2 regions of the Exiguobacterium sp. s95 genome follow, and region 2 is predicted to be linked to the other one. Evidence: riboswitches for the same ligand, from Rfam matches in the RefSeq annotation. Region 2 holds a riboswitch; the other holds the start of a gene.
What was found. A riboswitch is a leader RNA that binds a small molecule or an ion and turns the genes downstream of it on or off. The one in region 2 is predicted to bind S-adenosylmethionine.
Positions count from the first base shown of each region.

Region 1: linked by a shared signal. The riboswitch ahead of KNP99_RS08970 (LLM class flavin-dependent oxidoreductase) and the one ahead of msrA (peptide-methionine (S)-S-oxide reductase MsrA) in region 2 are both predicted to bind S-adenosylmethionine.

Region 1 covers NZ_JACSMM010000004.1:41,234-44,749, forward strand. The annotation lists gene KNP99_RS08960 (DUF2325 domain-containing protein) at 1-202, shown strand, start outside; gene KNP99_RS08965 (DUF975 family protein) at 269-943, shown strand; SAM riboswitch class I at 1,133-1,237, shown strand; gene KNP99_RS08970 (LLM class flavin-dependent oxidoreductase) at 1,310-2,368, shown strand; gene KNP99_RS08975 (ATP-grasp domain-containing protein) at 2,365-3,312, shown strand; gene KNP99_RS08980 (SRPBCC family protein) at 3,417-3,516, shown strand, end outside.
Region 2 covers NZ_JACSMM010000005.1:108,964-112,479, reverse strand. The annotation lists gene KNP99_RS10375 (putative quinol monooxygenase) at 1-119, opposite strand, end outside; gene KNP99_RS10370 (M20 metallopeptidase family protein) at 208-1,380, shown strand; SAM riboswitch class I at 1,451-1,557, shown strand; gene msrA (peptide-methionine (S)-S-oxide reductase MsrA) at 1,665-2,195, shown strand; gene KNP99_RS10360 (DMT family transporter) at 2,595-3,074, opposite strand; gene KNP99_RS10355 (Crp/Fnr family transcriptional regulator) at 3,087-3,516, opposite strand, start outside.

The sequences.
Region 1 (3,516 bases), on a different contig from region 2:
TCTCGCGAAAAAGACGGACGCGATCGTCGTCGTCAAAAGTCGGGTTTCTCACGCAGCAGCGGCACATGTCCTCGTGCAAGCAAAAAAGCACGATATTCCGTTTGCGATTGAACGACTCGATGGACGACGCTCTTTGTATACGGCGTGCCAGCAACAACTTGAAAAAGCAATGGTCCAACGTTTACTAAAAGACAAGCGTTAAAAATGAAACCTCCTCAAAAATAAACCGTAAAGAAAGGTAGCACTTATTTTTGAGGAGGATCTTTCGATGTCAAAACAATTAAAATTAGCAGCGCGCGAGTCGTTGCAGGGACGATGGGGCTTCATGGCATTAATGATGTTGTTGTTCTTAATCATTCAAGGCGTTCCGAACGGATTTGCGTCCTCACCCGAAGAGGAGTTCCAATTTATCGACTTGATTGGTATGCTCTTGACGGTGTTGACCTTACCGGTTGCAATGGGATGGTCATGGCTCGCCCTATCTGTCGCCCGAGACGAGCAGACGAAAGTCGCCGATTTGTTTGAGCCGTACAAAATGTTCTTGAAAGCCATTGGAGTGTCAATCGTCCAAACCTTTTTCTTAGGGCTATGGTTCTTACTTTTCATCATTCCAGGAATCATTAAGTCATTCTCTTACATGTTGACGTATTACATCATTCGGGACGAACCATCGATTGGCATCCTTGATGCCATTACGCGTTCACGCCAAATGATGGATGGACACAAAAAAGAGGCGTTTTTCCTCGTCCTTTCGTTCATCGGTTGGTTCTTGCTCGGAATTGTTACGATCGGAATCGGTTTCCTCTGGATTGGCCCGTACTTCAGCGTCACAATCGCGAAGTTCTACGATCGCGTGCGTGGGGAAGAAGTTTCGACGACTGGTCACCGGACAGCCATGATGGATGCAAATCACAATGACTCACCGTTCGTATCACCAGAATGAATTGATTTTGAACAGCACCATACAAAGCAGGGATTGCCATCTTAAACCGATGTGCAATTCCTGTTTTTAGCTTCTAGACAAAGAAGTATCAAGAAACAGAGTGATTTTCCAAATGTTTTTAATTCCGATAGGAAAAGAAGGTTTAAAGGTTGCTTTACTCTGCTAAAAGATGTACGCTAATTTCAATTATTCTTATCACGAGAAGTCGAGGGACTGGCCCGACGACACTTCAGCAACCCCGCATGAGCGGAAGGTGCTACTTCCAAGAGGAATTTATTCCTTTGAAGATAAGAGCCGACAGTAGATATTCGTCGCTCTTTTCTAAACGAAAAGAGCGATTTTTTATGCAAAAAGGGGGCACAGGGGATGGAATACGGATTTTGGTTACCAATCTTCGGGGGTTGGTTACGAAACGTCGAGGATGAACAAATGCCAGCGACATTCGATTATGCGAAACAAGTCGCACAGACGGCAGAACGGATTGGCTTTTCTACGACATTGATTGCAGAATTGAACTTAAACGACATTAAAGGAATAGCCGAACCGAGTCTTGAGGCGTGGACGACGGCAGCGGCGATTGCGGCGACAACGGAACGGTTGGAAATCATGACAGCCGTCCGGCCCGGTTTTCATAATCCGGCGACGACAGCAAAAATGGCGGCGAACCTCGATCAGTTGAGTAACGGACGTTTTACGCTCAACGTCGTCTCGGCCTGGTGGGAGGAAGAAGCCCGTCAATACAATGGGATTTTTACAGCCCATGACGAACGATATGCCCGGACGAAAGAATTCGTGACGGTCATGAAAGGATTATGGGCGGACGCATCACCCTATAGTTTTGATGGGGCGTACTATCAGCTGGAACGGGCAGAGCTTCACCCGAAACCCGTTCAGCGTCCCGGAATCAAGCTCTACGCTGGTGGTGAGAGTGAGACGGGGAAACAGACGATCGTCAATCACTGTGATGCCTATGTCATGCATGGAGGAACGGTCGATGAAGTCGCGACGAAAATTACGGATATGAAAACCCGCCGCGCGGCGACCGGGAAGCAGCCGCTTGCGAGTTTCGGACTGGCGGCCTACATCATCTGTCGCGAGACGGAAGAAGCGGCGCTCGAAGAATGGCACCGGATTACGAACGTTAAAGAAGACGGTGCCGGATATGCCGGGTATGACGACTTCGTCAGTAAATCGCAACTCGAACAACAGGTCAAACGAAATGACTATTCGGTCTCAAACCGGGGACTGCGTCCGAACTTGATTGGGACGCCGGATCAAATCGCAGAACGGATTCTTGAATTTGAAGCAGTCGGCGTGACATTGCTCTTGCTTCAATTTTCTCCGCAACTCGAAGAAATGGAACGCTTTGCCCGCGAGGTCATGCCACGCGTCGAAGCGAAACGAAAGGTAGGTCAACTAAAATGACGAAAATTCATATCTTACACGAAAATCAGGAATGGACGGATCATTTAATCAAGCGACTCGAGGAACTCAACTTACCGTATGAACAGTGGCACCTCAACGAAGGGGTCGTCCCACTCGATGAAACACCACCGGAAGGCGTTTTTTACAGCCGGATGAGTGCCTCGTCCCATACGCGCGGGCACCGCTATGCACCAGAATTGACGGAAGGGGTCCTCGCTTGGCTCGAAGAACATGACCGGACCGTTTTCAACGGAACCCGTGCGTTACGACTCGAGGTCAGTAAGGTCAACCAATACACCGCCTTACGAAAAGCAGGTATCCGTGTTCCGAAAACGACGGCAGCCGTCGGACGTGATCAAATCGTCCAAGCCGCTCAAAACATCGGAGTATCGTCGTTCATCACGAAACACAATCGTGCCGGTAAAGGACTCGGCGTTCAATTGTTCCACTCGATTGAAGCACTCGAGACGTATCTTGACGGACCGACATTCGATGAGCCGGTCGACGGCATCACGTTGATTCAAGAGTACATTCAAGCACCTGAACCCTACATTACGCGTTGTGAATTCGTCGGTGGTAAGTTCGTCTATGCGGTCCGTGTCGATACGTCGGAAGGATTCGAGCTCTGCCCCGCGGATGCTTGTGTCATCGATGATTTGTTCTGCCCGGTCGGAGAAGAGGCGGCAGAGACACCGATGAAATTCCAAATTGTCGACGGGTTCGATGACCCGATCATCGCCCAGTATGAAGCGTTCCTGCAAGAAAATAAAATCGCGGTCGCCGGGATTGAGTTCATCAAGGATGCAGACGGGACGATTTATACGTACGACGTCAATACGAATACGAATTACAATTCGGACGCTGAAGCGGCAGCTGGGAAGTTCGGGATGCTGGAACTCGCAACATTCCTTGGTCATGCGTTAGAACGTCAAACCGTGAAGTGAACATCAAAAACCACTTGAAGTAAGAAAAATACCCTGATTGTGCCGGAGTCGAGCGTTAGAACGACGGACATCAGGGTATTTTTAAACTAAAAGGAGGTGGTGTCATGGTGACGTGGCGTGAAGAAAAAGTACTTGCGATTCCAATCGAACAGGCGTGGCATCTGTTTGATCACGATCGACTGCAACGACTCATTCCGGGTGTCG
Region 2 (3,516 bases):
TAACGCAAGCACCCCGGCTCGTTTTGTGAAGCTTTGTAGACCGTACTTAAAATCGGAAAGACTTGATCGGCTAAACCTGCTTTGACTGTGATGACCGCGTTGACAATCATTTCTCCCATGACTTGTTTTCCTCCTCATCATTCATTACTCCTATCTGTACCCGTTTTATAGAAAGTCATACCTCAAAAACCTGAAAGGATGATTATGATGCAACAGCAACTCTTCACTCAACTCGATCAACTCGAACAACAAATCATTGAAAGACGTCGTGATCTGCACCGTCACCCGGAACTCTCTTTTCAAGAAGTGCGGACACCAAACGCCATCGCCTCATTTTATGATGAGCTTGGTCTCCCTTACCGCAGGAACGTCGGTGGTAGCGGGATCGTCGCGACCCTCAAAGGAAAACATCCTGGAAAGACCATCGCCATTCGGGCCGATTTCGATGCCCTGCCACTGCAGGAGGAAACGGATCTCGCCTTCCGTTCGATTCATCCGGGTGTCATGCATGCGTGTGGACATGACGGACATACGGCGATTGCACTCGGTCTTGCCTCGGCCTTTACAGCACTGCAAGAAGACCTTCACGGAACAATCGTATTCATTCATCAACACGGGGAAGAAGTCTTCCCGGGTGGTGCCATTCAAATGATTGAAGACGGCTGTCTTGACGGGGTCGATGCAATTTTCGGTACGCATCTCGAAAATGACTTACCTGTCGGAACAATTGGCTATCACGCAGGACATACGCTGTGCGCCATAGATGAATTCGAAATCGTCGTCCACGGACAGGGTGGTCATGCGCAAGCCCCTCATAAAACACAAGATGCACTCGTCGCCGGGGCACAACTCGTCTGTAATCTCCAACACCTCGTCAGTCGGCGCGTTGATCCGTTTTCACCTGCCATCATCGCAATCGGTTCATTCCACGCCGGAACGGCTCCGAACATCGTTACTGGTGAGGCACGGATTGTCGGAGAAATTCGAACATTTGACGAAGCGCTGCGTCACCAGTTACGACAGCAGGTCGATTTGGTTGCCCGGACGACGTGTGCCGGAATCGGTGCGAGCTATTCCATCGACTTTACGACGGGTTATCCTTCCCTTTGGAATCATCCGGTAGAAACAAATCTCGTTAAAGAAGCGACGGCTTTCTTAGGTGAGGCATCTGTCAAAGAACTCAAACCGATGATGGCAGCCGATGATTTCGCCTATTATTTAGAGCGTATCCCAGGAAGCTACTTCTTTACGGGGTCCGCCAAAACGGATGGGAGTACGATTTATCCGCAACATCACCCGAAATATGAAATCGATGAACAGGCATTGCTCATCGGCGCAAAAGCCTTAGGTGCAACCGTCCTGCATGCTTTAGAATCTTAAGGATTGACTTTGTCGTTTTAGAGATGCTATTATCACATCAATGATAACGAATTTAATCAACTTCATATAACACTTATCAAGAGTGGACTGAGAGATCTGGATCGATGACGTCCCAGCAACCTGCCTTCAGTGGCAAGGTGCTACGACCAGCAAAGCGCAAGCTTTGGTTGATAAAAAGCGACGACTCCTTTTGCAACCAAGCAAAGGAGTCGTTTTCGTTTTCTCGCTGTCAGAGCACGAATGATTATAGGGCGACTACCGCCAGCGGAAAGGACGAGATATAGATGGAAAAAGCAACATTCGCAGGAGGCTGTTTCTGGTGCATGGTGACACCATTCGAAGAACTGCCCGGTATTCACGGAATTGTTTCCGGTTATACAGGAGGACAAATCGAAAATCCGACATACGAACAAATAAAAACAGGCACGACCGGTCATTCGGAGGTCGTCGAGATTACATTTGATCCGGCGTTATTCTCATACGAGCGGTTACTCGAACTTTACTGGCCGCAAACGGATCCGACTGACGCCGGCGGACAGTTCCAGGACCGTGGGACACAATACGCACCTGCCATCTTTTATCATACGGAAGAACAGCGCCTTGCTGCGATTGCTTCACGTGACGCGCTTGCTGCGAGCAATCGCTTTAAGCAACCGATCGTCACACGAATCGAAGCGGCACAAGCCTTCTACCCAGCAGAAGACTATCATCAAAACTTCCACAAAAAGAATCCGGAGCACTACAAAAAAGACCGGAAAGCATCCGGTCGCGATGAATTCATCGATGTGGCTTGGAAAGAAGAAGTATCTGTCTAAACTAAAAAAAGCCCGCTCTTCGCGTGGGCTTTTTTGTTTGCAAATAAACGCTTATGAAGAGTGAGTATGCTATAACGAAAGACAATCAGTTTGCGCTTCCCTGTTTCGCCTCGTCTTCAAAGCGATTCGAGACAGATTGTGCTCTAACACTACTCTATGATTTTCTCTGCGGTACACCCTGAAAGCTTCGTTTTTCGTTGACTCCTACGGGAAAAAGCGCGTGAACACGCGCTGCCAAGAGGCTGGCAAGACCCTGCTCGTTGTCCGTGAGGTCAAGGAGCAACGGCTTGCGCCTCGCCCGAGGAAAGCAACGAAAAGAACGAATCTTTCATTCCACAACTACTGATTCGTCTTCGCGCTAAAAAATCGACTTTATACTGCCAGAGTTAACCGTAAGAATTACGATACCTTTTCCGACAACTCATCCGAAGATTCGATTTCTACGACTTGATATCGTTTCAACACAAAAATACCGGCTAGCATCACAAGCAATCCAGCGACTTGTCCGAGCGAAAGCTCAAGTTCCGGTAAACCGAACCAACCGAACAAGTCGACACATAATGCAAAACTCAGTTGCGAAATCAAGACGACCGAAATCGCAATCGATGGACCGAGCAACTGAATCCCGCGCATCACACAAAATACGACACCGACACCGACCAGACCACCGAATAAATAAAGCGGTTCGACCGTTTGAATGTTCGAGAATGTGCCACCCCGAAATACGAGTAGCGCAAACAGTGAACCGATGAACCCGACAAAAAAGACGAGGGTCGTCGTCGCCCATGCCCCGAACGCATGACTCATCCGTGCATTCAATACCGTCTGTAAACTAATCATCATTCCTGCCGTAATCGCACAAAACATACCTAGTCCCATGCTAGCCCCTCCTTATTCGTAACTATTTCCGTTCGCTTTTTCTTTAATCCGCTCTACATCTAAAATAATGATTTTCCCGCGTCGTCTCGCCAAGATTTCTTCTTCACAAAGTGTTGAGATGATACGGTTTAAATGACGGTAACTCGTCCCGAGCCAATCGGCGACGTCATGGAGATTCGACGTTCGCATCTCTTGATAAAACAGACTGTCGGAAACGTCCGAGGTAATCGATAACAGATATCCGGCAAATCGTTCTTCGACCGAATAGAGGACATGAAATGATGCTGATTTCGAGTCCGCGTACCACTTGGTCGTAATGACCCGCAGTAAAAATTGTAAAAAGGTGTTCGTCGTATTGTGCTCACGTAAGATCGCATACGGAATGCTGAGTGCCACGACGTCCGTAATCACCTCGATGGTATTCAAGACTTCCCGTTGATTG